DNA from 3 places in the Stutzerimonas balearica DSM 6083 genome. Region 1 is predicted to be linked to each of the others. Evidence: predicted binding sites of a transcription regulator. Region 1 holds the regulator's gene; each other region holds the start of a gene.
What was found. Region 1 encodes FliA, which starts transcription of late flagellar genes. Its sites were predicted from a motif close to CTAAAGTTTNNNNNNNNNNNGCCGNTAA; they were not measured.
Positions count from the first base shown of each region.

Region 2: CL52_RS09130 (methyl-accepting chemotaxis protein) is a predicted target of FliA. The motif match lies at 3,492-3,519, and genes of this name have one in related genera.
Region 3: CL52_RS15145 (flagellar protein MotY) is a predicted target of FliA. The motif match lies at 2,211-2,238, and genes of this name have one in related genera.

Region 1 is NZ_CP007511.1:2,692,523-2,696,806, reverse strand. Features, by position in the region: gene flhF (flagellar biosynthesis GTPase FlhF) at 1-1,054, shown strand, start outside; gene fleN (flagellar synthesis regulator FleN) at 1,140-1,970, shown strand; gene fliA (RNA polymerase sigma factor FliA) at 1,988-2,713, shown strand; gene CL52_RS12205 (chemotaxis response regulator CheY) at 2,786-3,160, shown strand; gene CL52_RS12200 (protein phosphatase CheZ) at 3,184-3,978, shown strand; gene CL52_RS12195 (chemotaxis protein CheA) at 3,991-4,284, shown strand, end outside.
Region 2 is NZ_CP007511.1:1,988,707-1,992,990, forward strand. Features, by position in the region: gene CL52_RS09115 (DUF421 domain-containing protein) at 1-656, opposite strand, end outside; gene CL52_RS09120 (hypothetical protein) at 720-1,001, opposite strand; gene CL52_RS09125 (hypothetical protein) at 1,131-1,400, opposite strand; gene CL52_RS09130 (methyl-accepting chemotaxis protein) at 1,742-3,376, opposite strand; gene CL52_RS09135 (undecaprenyl-diphosphate phosphatase) at 3,647-4,284, shown strand, end outside.
Region 3 is NZ_CP007511.1:3,285,057-3,289,340, reverse strand. Features, by position in the region: gene thrC (threonine synthase) at 1-294, shown strand, start outside; gene rnt (ribonuclease T) at 381-1,055, opposite strand; gene pyrC (dihydroorotase) at 1,052-2,095, opposite strand; gene CL52_RS15145 (flagellar protein MotY) at 2,273-3,163, shown strand; gene CL52_RS15140 (argininosuccinate synthase) at 3,234-4,284, shown strand, end outside.

The sequences.
Region 1 (4,284 bases):
AGAACTGTCCGGTGCCCGGCCGCAGCCGGCACAGAATCGTCAACTGCTTGACGAGCCCAAGCCGGCGCCGGCACCCGAGCCGGTGTCGAACGGCGCGGCGCCGGCGCTCGACAGCCGGGCCATCGAGAGCATGTACAGCGAGCTGCAGGGGCTGCGTGAGCTGATCGAAGTACAGCTCGGCTCCATCGCCTGGGGCCAGGAGCAGAGCCGTCGTCCGCAGCAGGCCAGCCTCTGGCGCCGCCTGCAGCGCGTCGGCCTGCCGGCCGAGCTGTCGCGCAGCCTGCTGGAAAAGGTCTCCACCGTCAGTGATCCGCGGCAGGCCTGGCGCATGCTGCTTGCGCACCTGGCGCAGTCGATCAAGGTCAGCAAGAACGAGCCGCTGGAAGAGGGTGGCGTGATTGCCCTGGTCGGCCCGGCAGGCGTCGGCAAAACCACTACCCTGGCCAAGCTGGCCGCGCGCTACGTGCTCAAGCACGGCGCGCAGAGCATTGCCCTGGCGAGCATGGACAACTATCGCATCGGCGCGCAGGAGCAGCTCAAGACGCTGGGGCGAATCCTCGACGTGCCGGTGGTGCAGATCGATCCCGCCAAGCCATTGGCCAGCTCGCTGGCGTCGCTGGCACGCAAGCGGGTCATCCTTATCGATACCGCCGGCCTTCCGGCCAGCGATCCGACCCTGCGTCAGCAGCTGGCCGCGCTGTCGGACCGAGGCGTGAAGTCACGCAATTATCTGGTACTGGCCGCGACCAGCCAGAGCCAGGTGCTCAAGGCGGCGTGGCACAACTATCGCCGCTGCGGCCTGAGTGGCTGCATCCTGACCAAGCTGGACGAGGCTGGTTCGCTCGGTGATGTGCTGGGGCTCACGATCAGCCAGCACTTGCCGATAGCCTACCTGGCCGACGGGCCGCGTATTCCGGACGACCTGCATCTGCCGCGCAGCCACCAACTGGTCAGTCGCGCTGTCAGTTTGCAGTCGGACGAAGAGCCGAGCGAGGAAACCATGGCGGACATGTTCGCCGGCTTGTACAACGAATCGTCGCGGCGGGCGGGTTGAGCGCGCGCTGGCAATCGAATAAACCTGATGCGTCCGCAAGGCGCATCGTCGGCCCCTTGGGCCTGCTACATATGGGCGTTTGAAGATGGGTATGCATCCCGTACAGGTGATTGCGGTGACCGGCGGCAAAGGTGGCGTCGGCAAGACCAATGTGTCGGTCAATCTGGCACTGGCCCTGGCCGATCTCGGTCGCCGCGTCGTATTGCTCGACGCCGACCTCGGCCTGGCCAACGTCGATGTGCTGCTGGGTTTGACCAGCAAACGCACGCTGGCCGATGTGATCGCCGGTGAGTGCGACCTGCGTGACGTGCTCATCCAGGGGCCAGGCGGCATCCGCATCGTGCCGGCCGCCTCCGGTACCCAGAGCATGGTCCAGCTCTCGACCCTGCAGCATGCCGGTCTGATCCAGGCCTTCAGCGAGCTGGGCGATGAGCTCGATGTGCTGATCATCGACACCGCAGCCGGTATCGGCGACGCCGTGGTGAGCTTCGTGCGTGCCGCCCAGGAAGTCTTGTTGGTGGTCACCGATGAGCCGACGTCCATCACCGACGCCTATGCGCTGATCAAGCTGCTCAATCGCGACTACGGCATCAGCCGCTTCCGTGTGCTGGCCAACATGGCCCACGCGCCGCAGGAAGGCCGCAACCTGTTCGCCAAGCTGACCAAGGTCACCGAGCGATTTCTCGATGTCGCGCTGCAATATGTCGGCGCGATTCCCTACGATGAGTCGGTGCGCAAGGCCGTGCAGAAGCAGCGCGCCGTCTACGATGCCTATCCTCGGGCGAAGTCCTCGCTGGCGTTCAAGGCCATTGCGCAGAAGGTCGATACCTGGCCATTGCCTGCCACCCCGCGTGGGCACCTGGAGTTCTTCGTCGAGCGACTGATCAATCCAGGCACTGCCGGGAACCACGAATGAAAACTGCCGGATCCGCTATGTATTACAGCAAGGCACACGAAAAGGATGCGCAATATCGCCTGATCGATCAGTACGCCCCGCTGGTCAAGCGCATCGCCTACCACCTGTTGGCCCGCCTTCCGGCGAGCGTGCAGGTCGACGACCTCATCCAGGCAGGGATGATCGGGCTGCTGGAAGCGGCAAAGAAATACGACTCGGGCAAGGGCGCCAGCTTTGAAACCTACGCCGGCATCCGCATCCGCGGCACCATGCTCGACGAGGTGCGCAAGGGCGACTGGGCGCCCCGTTCGGTGCATCGCAACTCGCGCATGGTCAGCGAGGCGATCCGCGGCATCGAAGCCAGAACCGGGCGTGACGCTAAAGATCACGAGGTTGCGGCCGAACTTAAGTTGAGCCTCGACGAGTACTACGGGATTCTGGGCGATACGCTTGGCAGCCGGCTTTTCAGCTTCGACGATCTGCTGCAGGAAGGCGAGCACGGCGAACTGAACGAGGATGCCGGCAGCGCGCACCCGGAACCCTTCCGCGACCTCGAAGACGAGCGTTTTCAGCAGGCCCTGGCCGATGCCATCGCCAATCTGCCCGAGCGGGAAAAGCTGGTGCTGTCGCTGTATTACGACGAAGAGCTGAATTTGAAAGAAATCGGTCAAGTGCTGGGCGTCAGCGAATCGCGCGTAAGCCAGCTGCATAGCCAGTGTGCCGCGCGTCTGCGGGCGCGCCTTGGCGAGTGGCGTGCCGCCTGATCGACTGTATTGCTGCGAGACGTGCTCGGTTGCCGAGATTTTGGAATTACGGAGGTCGACTTGGACAAGAACATGAAAATCCTCATCGTCGATGACTTCTCGACGATGAGACGCATCATCAAGAACCTCTTGCGTGATCTGGGGTTCACCAATACGGCCGAGGCCGACGACGGCACCACGGCCTTGCCGATGCTCAAGAGCGGCAGTTTCGATTTCCTGGTGACTGACTGGAACATGCCCGGCATGAGCGGCATCGACCTGCTGCGCCAGGTGCGTGCCGATGAGCGCCTCAAGCATCTGCCGGTACTGATGGTCACCGCTGAAGCCAAGCGCGACCAGATCATCGAAGCGGCCCAGGCCGGGGTCAACGGCTATGTGGTCAAGCCCTTCACCGCCCAGGTGCTCAAGGAAAAGATCGAGAAGATCTTCGAGCGCGTCAACGGCTGAAGCAGCAACGCCGCGAGGGCACTATGACGCAAGCAGATCAAAGCCTGGCAGAGTTCGAAGCGACTCTGAAGGCCAACGCCCCCAAGTTGATTGAAAGCCTGCAGCAGGGTCGTTTCGACGAAGCGACGCAGATGTTCAATGAGCTCAGCCAGGCGCGCAACCACAGCCTTTATCAGGAAGTCGGCAAGCTCACCCGCGAGCTGCACAACGCCATCGTCAAGCTCGAGATGGATACCTGTGCCACTGGCGGCGATCCGTCACCGATAACCGATGCCACCGACCGGCTTTCCTATGTCGTGGAAATGACCGAGAAGGCCGCCAATCGCACCATGGACCTGGTGGAGGAGTCCGCGCCGCTGGTCAACTACGTGAGCTACGAGGCCCAGAGTCTGACGGCGGACTGGCAGCGCTTCATGCGCCGCGAAATGGACGCCGACCAGTTCCGCAGCCTGGTCAAGCGCATCGACCAGTACCTCAAGCGCAGCATGAACGACGGCAGCCTGTTGTCGCAGAACCTGAGCGAAATCATGCTTGCCCAGGACTTCCAGGATCTGACCGGACAGGTCATCAAGCGCGTCACCCGACTGATCACCGAGCTCGAAAGCAACCTGCTCAATCTCGTCTTGATGGCGGGTCAGGTGGACCGTGTTGCAGGCATCCAGCATGACCGCGATGCCATGCGCGCCGAGCAAGAGAAGAAAAAACAAGAAAAATCACCGTCCAACGGTGAAGGTCCGCAGATGCATGCCGATAAGCGTGAGGACGTCGTGTCGGGACAGGACGACGTGGATGATCTGCTTTCGAGCCTGGGTTTTTAGGGGAACAGGAATATGAGCTTCGACGCCGATGAAGAAATTCTCCAGGACTTCCTGGTAGAGGCCGGCGAGATTCTCGAATTATTGTCTGAGCAGCTGGTGGAGCTGGAAAGCAGCCCCGATGACATGGCCCTGCTCAATGCGATCTTTCGCGGGTTCCACACCGTCAAGGGCGGCGCAGGCTTTCTGCAGCTGCACGAGCTGGTCGAGTGCTGCCACGTTGCCGAAAACGTCTTCGATACGCTACGCAAAGGCGAACGCCGCGTAGATTCCGAGTTGATGGACGTAGTGCTGCAGGCCCTGGACTCG
Region 2 (4,284 bases), 700 kb from region 1:
GTCGGATTGCCGCAACGGTGGCATGCCATCGCCTGGTCGGTGTCGATTACCTGGGGAAAACCGCAGTGGGTGCAGGCATAGAGGTCGCTGGCCGGCACATGTCGGTAAGTCGGCCTGTGCTCGGGCGGGAGCACCGAAAGGCCTGGGCGTACTTCTTCGGGACTGTGAAAGTACAGGCTGACTTCGCCATCGGTTTCCAGAATCGCCAATCGTACCTGGCCGAGGTGCTCGACCCCTTGCTGGCGCAGCTCCATGAAGAACTCATCGGCGGATATCTGGTGGCTGTCGAGGTTGCGCAGGTCGTAGATACCGTCACGGATGATGGTGAGCGGCTTGCCTTCGAGCCAGGCGCCAAAGCGCGGGCTTCTGGTCATCAGGGCTACGGTCAGGCGATAGAGGCATAGCAGCGTGATGAACACCGCCGCGACGGGCAACAGTGGGACGTCTTCATAAAACGACACGTCCCCTGCAGCCGAGCCCAGCGTCAGAATGATCACCAGCTCGAATACCGATAGCTGGCGTATACCACGCCGGCCGCTCACCTTCAGGAACACGAATACCGCTATGAAGGCGAACAGCGCTCTTACCGCCACCTCCAGAAGGAACAGGGGAGGGAACTGGTCCAGCAGCATGCGCTGCAGTTCGAGGGGTGTCATCTCAGCGATCGGCCCAAGAGGTCTCGTTTCCCACGAGACGGGGTCACTCGGTGTGGCGCGCCTCTAGCGGACAGCGGCCACCTGGAACTCCAGCTCTATGCCATCGCCGGTGCCATCTCCCACCACCGAGCCCACCACAGGTTTGTGACGGACGTTACGGCCCGGGTAGGCTTCTTCCAGATGCCGCTCGGCAACCTCGGCAATGTGGTTGAGCAACCCCGTGGTTTGTGCGGCGCGGGGCACGATGAACTTCAGGGTGACGGTAAGGGCGTCGGAATCTTGCGGCAGGTTCGCCAGGCCGCTGCTTTGCCATTGATCGTTGACGTAGGCTTCTGCGCCTTTCATCGGAACCTCCTGGTTTGCATGCACGCTCTGTTCAGACCGCAAGAGCCCACCAAGGATTCCAGCGCATACAAAGCAAAAGGCCCGAGGCGGTTGCCGTCAGGCCTTTCTGCACTGAACGCGGTTGCCGCTTTAGGCCGGCATATGCCACTCGGAGAAATGCGCTCCGTTCTGGCTCAGGCGTTCGCGCGTTTGTTCCAGGGTTTGCTCAAGCTGGGCCGGGTTGCTGTAGACGCTGCTGGACATCTTGCAGCGGCCGAGCACGCGAGCATCGCGGCGGTCGATCACGCTGATGCTGACTTCGCCGTTGCCTTCGGGCAGGGTCCAGGCAACACACTGGAAGGGCTTGAAAGCGCGGTCGGTAATGAGGAGGGCGTCGTTGATGCGAAGGGTAGCGTTCATAGGGCAAAGGTCTCTCTGAATTCGGTGCGGATATTGGGTTGCCGCCAGTGATTTCGGTGCCATGGCGTTGGCCTTATCCAAATGATGCGCTCAGAGGACCCATGAGTCACATCGGAATTCAAAAAAAACTCCGTTCGTTTCAATTAGCCAAAAGTCTTAGTTCGACGGTGCCTCGTCAGTACGCTGTTTCTTCTGTCTAAGCGACTGAATATAAAGGGATTTGTTTATTTGACGCTCGGGCGCTTCGCCAGCTGTCGCCTTGCCATGCGACAACGCGCCGCAAAGCAAGGAGCCCAGGCTGGAAGCTGCGGCTTGGCGTCGGGGCACCAAGCCGAAAGGGGTCAGATCTTGAACTGCTGCAGGATGTTGTTCAGCCGGTCGGCAAGTTCACCGAGATGCTTGCCGGCTTCGCTCGATTGCTCGGCAGCGTCGGTGCTGTGCTGCGCCAGGCTGGCGGCCTGGGTAACGTTCTGATTGATGTCTTCGACCACGTGCGACTGTTGCAGGGTGGCGCTGGCAATCGAGGCGTTGAGGCCCGAGATGTTGCGCAATGCCTGCGCAATCTGTCCAAGGCTTTCACCGGCCTGGCTGGCCTGCTCGACGGTTGCCTGCGAAGCCCGGTTGCTTTCCATGATGACGTTGACGGCGGCGCCGGAGTTCTTTTGCAGGCGTTCGATCATGGTATGGATCTCAGCCGTGGATTGCTGGGTCCGCTGCGCCAGCAAGCGCACCTCGTCAGCCACTACCGCGAAGCCGCGACCCTGTTCGCCGGCACGGGCCGCCTCGATGGCTGCGTTCAGCGCCAGCAGGTTGGTCTGATCGGCAATCGAGCCAATGACGTCGAGCACGCTGCCGATCTTGCTGGTTTCGTCGGCCAGCGACTGAATGACCTCGACTGCCTGCCCGATGGTCGAAGACAGCTGATCGATCTGTTGCAGGCTGGTCTCGATATTCTGCTGGCCATGCCCGGCCTGGCCCTCGGCGTCGCCGACTTCGTTGGAAGCGTGCTCGGCGTTCTTGGCTACTTCCTGCACTGCATAGGTGACTTCGTTGATGGCTGTGGCGACCAGCTCCATCTGTTGCAGCTGTTGCTGGCTTTGCTCATAGGCCTCGCGGGACACGCTACCCAGCGTGCGCGAAGACTGTGCCAGCGACTCGGCGGTTTCGAGCAGTTGGCCGATGACGCTGCGCAACTTGCGGGTGAATGCGTTGAAATCCCGGCCAAGGGCGGTCAGCTCGTCACTGCCGGAAACATCCAGCTCATGAGTAAGATCCGCTTCGCCACTGGCGATGTTGGCCATTGCTGCCATGGAATTGCGCAGAGGCGCCGTGATGCTGCGGATGAGGATGGCCACCAGCACAGCCATCAGCGCGGCGATAGCGAGGCCGATGATGGAGAAGCGAGTCAGGTAGTTACGAAACTCCGCTTCGACATCGTCAACGTAGATGCCTGAACCGATGATCCAGCCCCATGGCTTGAACAATTGGACATACGAAACCTTGGGAACCGGCTGTTCTTCGCCAGGTTTGGCCCACATATAGTCAACGGTGCCTGCGCCGTCGCGCTTGGCGACCGCAACCATTTCGTTGAATAACGCTTTGCCGTTCGGGTCCTTGATGCCGGAGAGGTTCTGCCCGTCGAGCTTGGGCTGCATCGGATGCATGATCATGGTCGGCCCCAGATCATTGATCCAGAAATAGTCGCTCTGGCGGTAGCGCAGTGTACGGACCTGTTCCAGTGCAGCGCGCTGTGCCTGTTCAGTCGTCATCTGGCCGCCTATTTCCAGGCGATGGTAATGGTCGAAGATGCCCGCGGCTGTTTCCACCACGTTTCGGGTCATCTCCTGCTTGCCCTTGTAGAGGTCCTCGCGAACCTGCTGGATCATGAGCATGCCCAACACGAAGAGCATCAGCGTCGCGACGACGGGTATGAGCCAAAGCCTTTTACTGATGGGGTACTTGCGCAACAGATTCATTTGGTTACTCCCAGTGCAGCTTTCGATTTCTTGTAATGGCAACGGCCGACCTTTCCGGAATCGGGTGTATCCGGAGGCGCTTCTTCGAGCAGGCCGTTTGCAAACTCCCAATAGCTTTTCGGCTGCCCCTGGCTAAAAATGAGCCCCCACTAAAGTCGAGGGTGGAATTTACTTGTCCGCCGTCGGTCAGATCAGCGGCCTGGCCAAGCGCTAGGCGCCTTCCTTTTGTTGTTTTCGAGTGCGATGGGCTTCATCGCTGATGGGGAATAGATGGATCTTTGGCTTGCGGTACAAGCGCTGATACTCGGTGTCGTAGAAGGCATCACTGAATTTCTTCCAATCTCCAGCACTGGCCACCAGATCATCGTTGCCGACCTGATCGGTTTTGGCGGCGAGCGGGCGATTGCTTTCAATATCATCATCCAGCTGGCCGCGATTCTCGCGGTCGTCTGGCAGTATCGAGACAGGGTGCTGGGCGTGATAGTTGGGTTGCCCAAGGAACGTCCGGCTCAGAATTTCACGCTCAACCTGCTGGTGGCCTTCATTCCCGCGGCTGTGCTGGGGGTCGCATTCGCCGACCTGATCCACGAATACCTGTTCAACCCCATCACCGTCGCCACGGCACTGGTCATCGGTGGGGTGATCATGCTCTGGGCTGAGCGACGCGACCACAGCGTCCAGGCCGAGACTGTCGACGACATGAACTGGAAGCTGGCATTGAAGGTGGGTTTCGCGCAGTGCCTGGCGCTGGTACCGGGCACATCCCGTTCCGGCTCGACCATTATCGGAGGCTTGCTATTTGGTCTGTCCCGCAAGGCGGCAACCGAGTTCTCGTTCTTCCTGGCCATGCCGACAATGGTCGGAGCGGCGGTTTATTCCGGCTACAAGTATCGCGATCTGTTCCAGCC
Region 3 (4,284 bases), 590 kb from region 1:
GCGGACGTATTCCGTGACACCGGCGAGCTGCTTGACCCGCATACCGCCATCGGCGTGCGTGCGGCGCGCGAATGTCGTCGCAGCCTGAGCACGCCGATGGTGGTGCTCGGCACCGCTCATCCGGTGAAATTCCCGGAGGCGGTGGAGAAGGCCGGAGTCGGCAAGGCGCTGTCGCTGCCGGCGCACCTGGCGGACCTGTTCGAGCGCGGTGAGCGTTGCACCGTTCTGCCCAACGAGTTGGCTGCCGTCCAGGCGTTTGTCGGTGCGCATGGTAACCGCGGCAAGCCGCTTTAATCGCTGAGCTTCGGCGAAAACGAAAAGGCCCATCGAACGATGGGCCTTTTGCGTTGCGAGGGGCGATCAGCCGCACGACCGATCCCTTACTCGTCGAATTCTTCCCAGCCGCCCATCTCGCGCCAGCGGTTGACGATGCCGCAGAACAGCTCGGCGGTCTTCTCGGTATCGTAGCGCGCCGAATGCGCTTCTCGGCCGTCGAACTCGATACCTGCCGCCTGACAGGCCTTGGCCAGCACCGTCTGGCCGTAGGCGAGACCGGCGAGGGTAGCGGTGTCGAAGCTGGAAAAGGGGTGGAATGGATTGCGCTTCAGATCGCAACGGCCGATAGCGGCGTTGAGAAAGCCGAGATCGAAGCTGCTGTTGTGCCCAACGAGAATGGCGCGCTTGCAGCCTGCCGACTTCACTGCCTTGCGGACGTGGCGGAATATGTCGCCAAGCGCCTGGGATTCAGGCACCGCCATGCGCAACGGGTGGTCGAGCTTGATGCCGGTGAACTCCAGCGCAGCCGCCTCAATGTTGGCACCTTCGAACGGCTCGACCCGATAGAACAGCGTCTCCTGCGGGTAGAGCAGGCCCTGTTCGTCCATCGCGATAGGTACCACGGCGATCTCCAACAGGGCATCGGTGGCGCAGTTGAAGCCGCCACATTCCACATCCACCACTACGGGCAGAAAACCGCGAAAACGGCGCGCCATTGGCGAGCGAGGCTTGCCGGGCAGGTTGCCGTCCAGTTCGTCATCGAAGCTTTCGTCGCTCATCGCGAGCCCTCCAGGCGCCAGCGCAAGGTTTCGCCCGCCCGCAGCGGGATCACCTGTTGCTCACCGAACGGCAGGCTCGCCGGCATCTGCCAGTCCTCGCGTACCAGTGTGATCTGCTCCGTGTTACGCGGCAGTCCGTAGAAGTCTGCGCCGTGATGGGCCGCAAAGGCTTCGAGCTTGTCCAGTGCATTGCGCTGTTCGAAGGCTTCGGCGTAGAGCTCGATCGCCGCATACGCGGTATAGCAGCCGGCGCAGCCGCAGGCTGCCTCCTTGGCATGTTGCGCATGGGGCGCCGAGTCGGTGCCGAGGAAGAACTTCGCGTTGCCACTGGTGGCTGCGTCGAGCAGCGCCTCCTGATGGAGGTTGCGCTTGAGAATGGGCAGGCAGAAGAAGTGCGGGCGAATACCGCCGACCAGCATGTGGTTGCGGTTGTACAGCAGGTGATGGGCGGTGATGGTCGCGCCCACATTGCTACCGGCAGCCTCGACGAACTGCACGGCGTCACCTGTGGTGATGTGCTCGAACACCACCTTGAGGGTCGGGAAGCGCGCAGTGACGTGGCAGAGCTGCTCGTCGATGAAGCGCTTTTCCCGGTCGAAGATATCGACTTCGCTGCGAGTGACCTCGCCGTGGACCAGCAGCGGCAGGCCGACCTCGGCCATCGTCTCCAGCACCGGAAAGATGTTGTCGAGGCTGGTCACGCCAGAGGCGGAGTTGGTGGTCGCGCCGGCAGGATAGAGCTTGGCCGCATGAACGAAACCGCTGGCGCGGGCCTGGCGGATCTCATCCGGTTGGGTGTTGTCGGTGAGGTAGAGCACCATCAGCGGCTCGAAGCGGCTGCCATCGGGGCGCGTCGCCAGGATGCGCTGCCGATAGGCCTGGGCCTCGTCCGCATTGCGAACTGGCGGCACCAGGTTGGGCATGACGATGGCGCGAGCGAACTGCCTGGCCGCATCGCCGACCGTATGCGGAAGGGCCGCGCCGTCGCGCAAATGGATATGCCAGTCGTCGGGGCGCAGCAGGGTAATTCGGTCGCTCATGCAGCTATCTTCCAGGCCGGTCAAACGTGCCCGCATGCTACCGGAATTGGCACGGCACGGCACGTCGTGCGATGGCGAGGCGTGGAGCGGCTGCCTCGCCAGTGGCGCGGGGCGGCTCAAGTTTCCCCCGTGGGGCCCGATATCTCCGAGGTAACTGTCCATTCAGCGGAGCTCGCCGTGCGCCTGCGTCCTGTCCTGTTGTTCTGCCTGCTGGCGACCCCTGCCAGTGCCATCACCTTCCAGACGCGTCTGGAGCGGGTGGAATGGCGCGTGGAGGGCGACCAGTTCGAGTGTCGGCTGATCCAGCCGGTCGCCGGCTTCGGGCAGGGTGAGTTCGTCCGCCGCGCGGGTGAGCAGGCGGTGTTTCGCTTGCACTCGCCGCAGCGCTGGCTCGACAACGGTACGGCAACGCTGCTCGCGGCCGCAGCTCCCTGGCAGCCGACACGCAGCGATATCAACCTGGGGTCCGTTGCCGTTCGCGGTGGCGATATCCCCTTCAACAGCTCCCAGGCACAGGCGGGGCGACTGTTGACAGGGCTCCTGGAAGGGCGCAGTCCGGTGGTGCGCCATCGCACTTCTCACGGTGGCGATCCGCTGGAGGTGCGCCTATTGCCGGCGCGCTTTGCCAAGGCCTATGAGGAATATCGCGCCTGCACGGCGAAGTTGCTGCCGGTCAATTTCGATCAGGTGCGGCAGACCCGTGTGCCTTTTCCCAGTGGTGGCGTCGCGCTGGAGCCAGCCGGCCGCGCTCAGCTGGATCGGGTCCTGGCCTACCTGCGGGCCGATCCGAGCGTCAACCGTGTCCTTCTGGATGGGCACTCCGACAACAGCGGTAACCGCCTGACCAATCGTGATCTTTCGCGGCGCCGAGCCCTGGCGGTGCAGGAATACCTGATCGCCAACGGCGTGAAGGAAGAGCAGATCACGTTGCGCTTCCATGGCGAGCGTTACCCGCTGGTACCGAACAGCAACGCGCGTAATCGCGCGCAGAATCGCCGTGTGGCCGTTCGCCTGGAGCGCGAGGCGGCGGTGCCGGCGACGGCCACGGCGGCCAGCCCGACCAGCTGAGCCCCTGTAAAAGCCCGGCCGCCAGGCGTAGAATCACGGGCTTTTCGTACAACACCGTGGAGCTGATGGCATGGCGGACGTTAAGAAGGTGGTTCTGGCCTATTCCGGTGGCCTGGACACCTCGGTGATCCTCAAGTGGCTGCAGGACACCTACAACTGCGAGGTAGTGACCTTCACTGCCGACCTGGGGCAGGGCGAAGAGGTCGAGCCGGCTCGCGCCAAGGCACAGGCCCTGGGCGTCAAGGAAATCTACATTGACGACCTGCGCGAAGAGTTCGTGCGTGACTTCGTTTTCCCGATGTTCCGTGCCAACAGCGTTTACGAAGGCGAGTACCTGCTGGGTACCTCGATCGCCCGTCCGCTGATCGCCAAGCGCCTGATCGAGATCGCCAACGAGACCGGCGCCGACGCCATCTCCCACGGCGCCACCGGCAAGGGCAACGACCAGGTGCGCTTCGAGCTGGGTGCCTATGCGCTGAAGCCGGGCGTCAAGGTCATCGCGCCCTGGCGCGAGTGGGACCTGCTCTCGCGCGAGAAGCTGATGGACTACGCCGAAAAGCATGCCATCCCGATCGAGCGCCACGGCAAGAAGAAGTCGCCGTACTCCATGGACGCCAACCTGCTGCACATCTCCTACGAGGGCGGCGTGTTGGAAGACACCTGGACCGAGCATGAAGAGGACATGTGGCGCTGGACCAAGTCCCCTGAATCCGCGCCGGATAGCCCCACCTACATTGAGCTGACCTACCGCGCCGGTGACATCGTTGCCATCGACGGCAAGGACATGACCCCGGCCCAGGTGCTGACCGAACTGAACCGCATCGGGGGTGAGAACGGCATCGGTCGCCTGGACATCGTCGAGAACCGCTACGTGGGCATGAAGTCGCGCGGCTGCTACGAGACGCCCGGCGGCACCATCATGCTCAAGGCCCACCGTGCGATCGAGTCGATCACCCTCGACCGTGAAGTGGCGCACCTGAAAGACGAACTGATGCCCAAGTACGCCAGCCTGATCTACAACGGCTACTGGTGGAGCCCCGAGCGGCTGATGCTGCAGCAGATGATCGACGCCTCGCAGGTGAACGTGAACGGCGTGGTACGCCTGAAGCTGTACAAGGGCA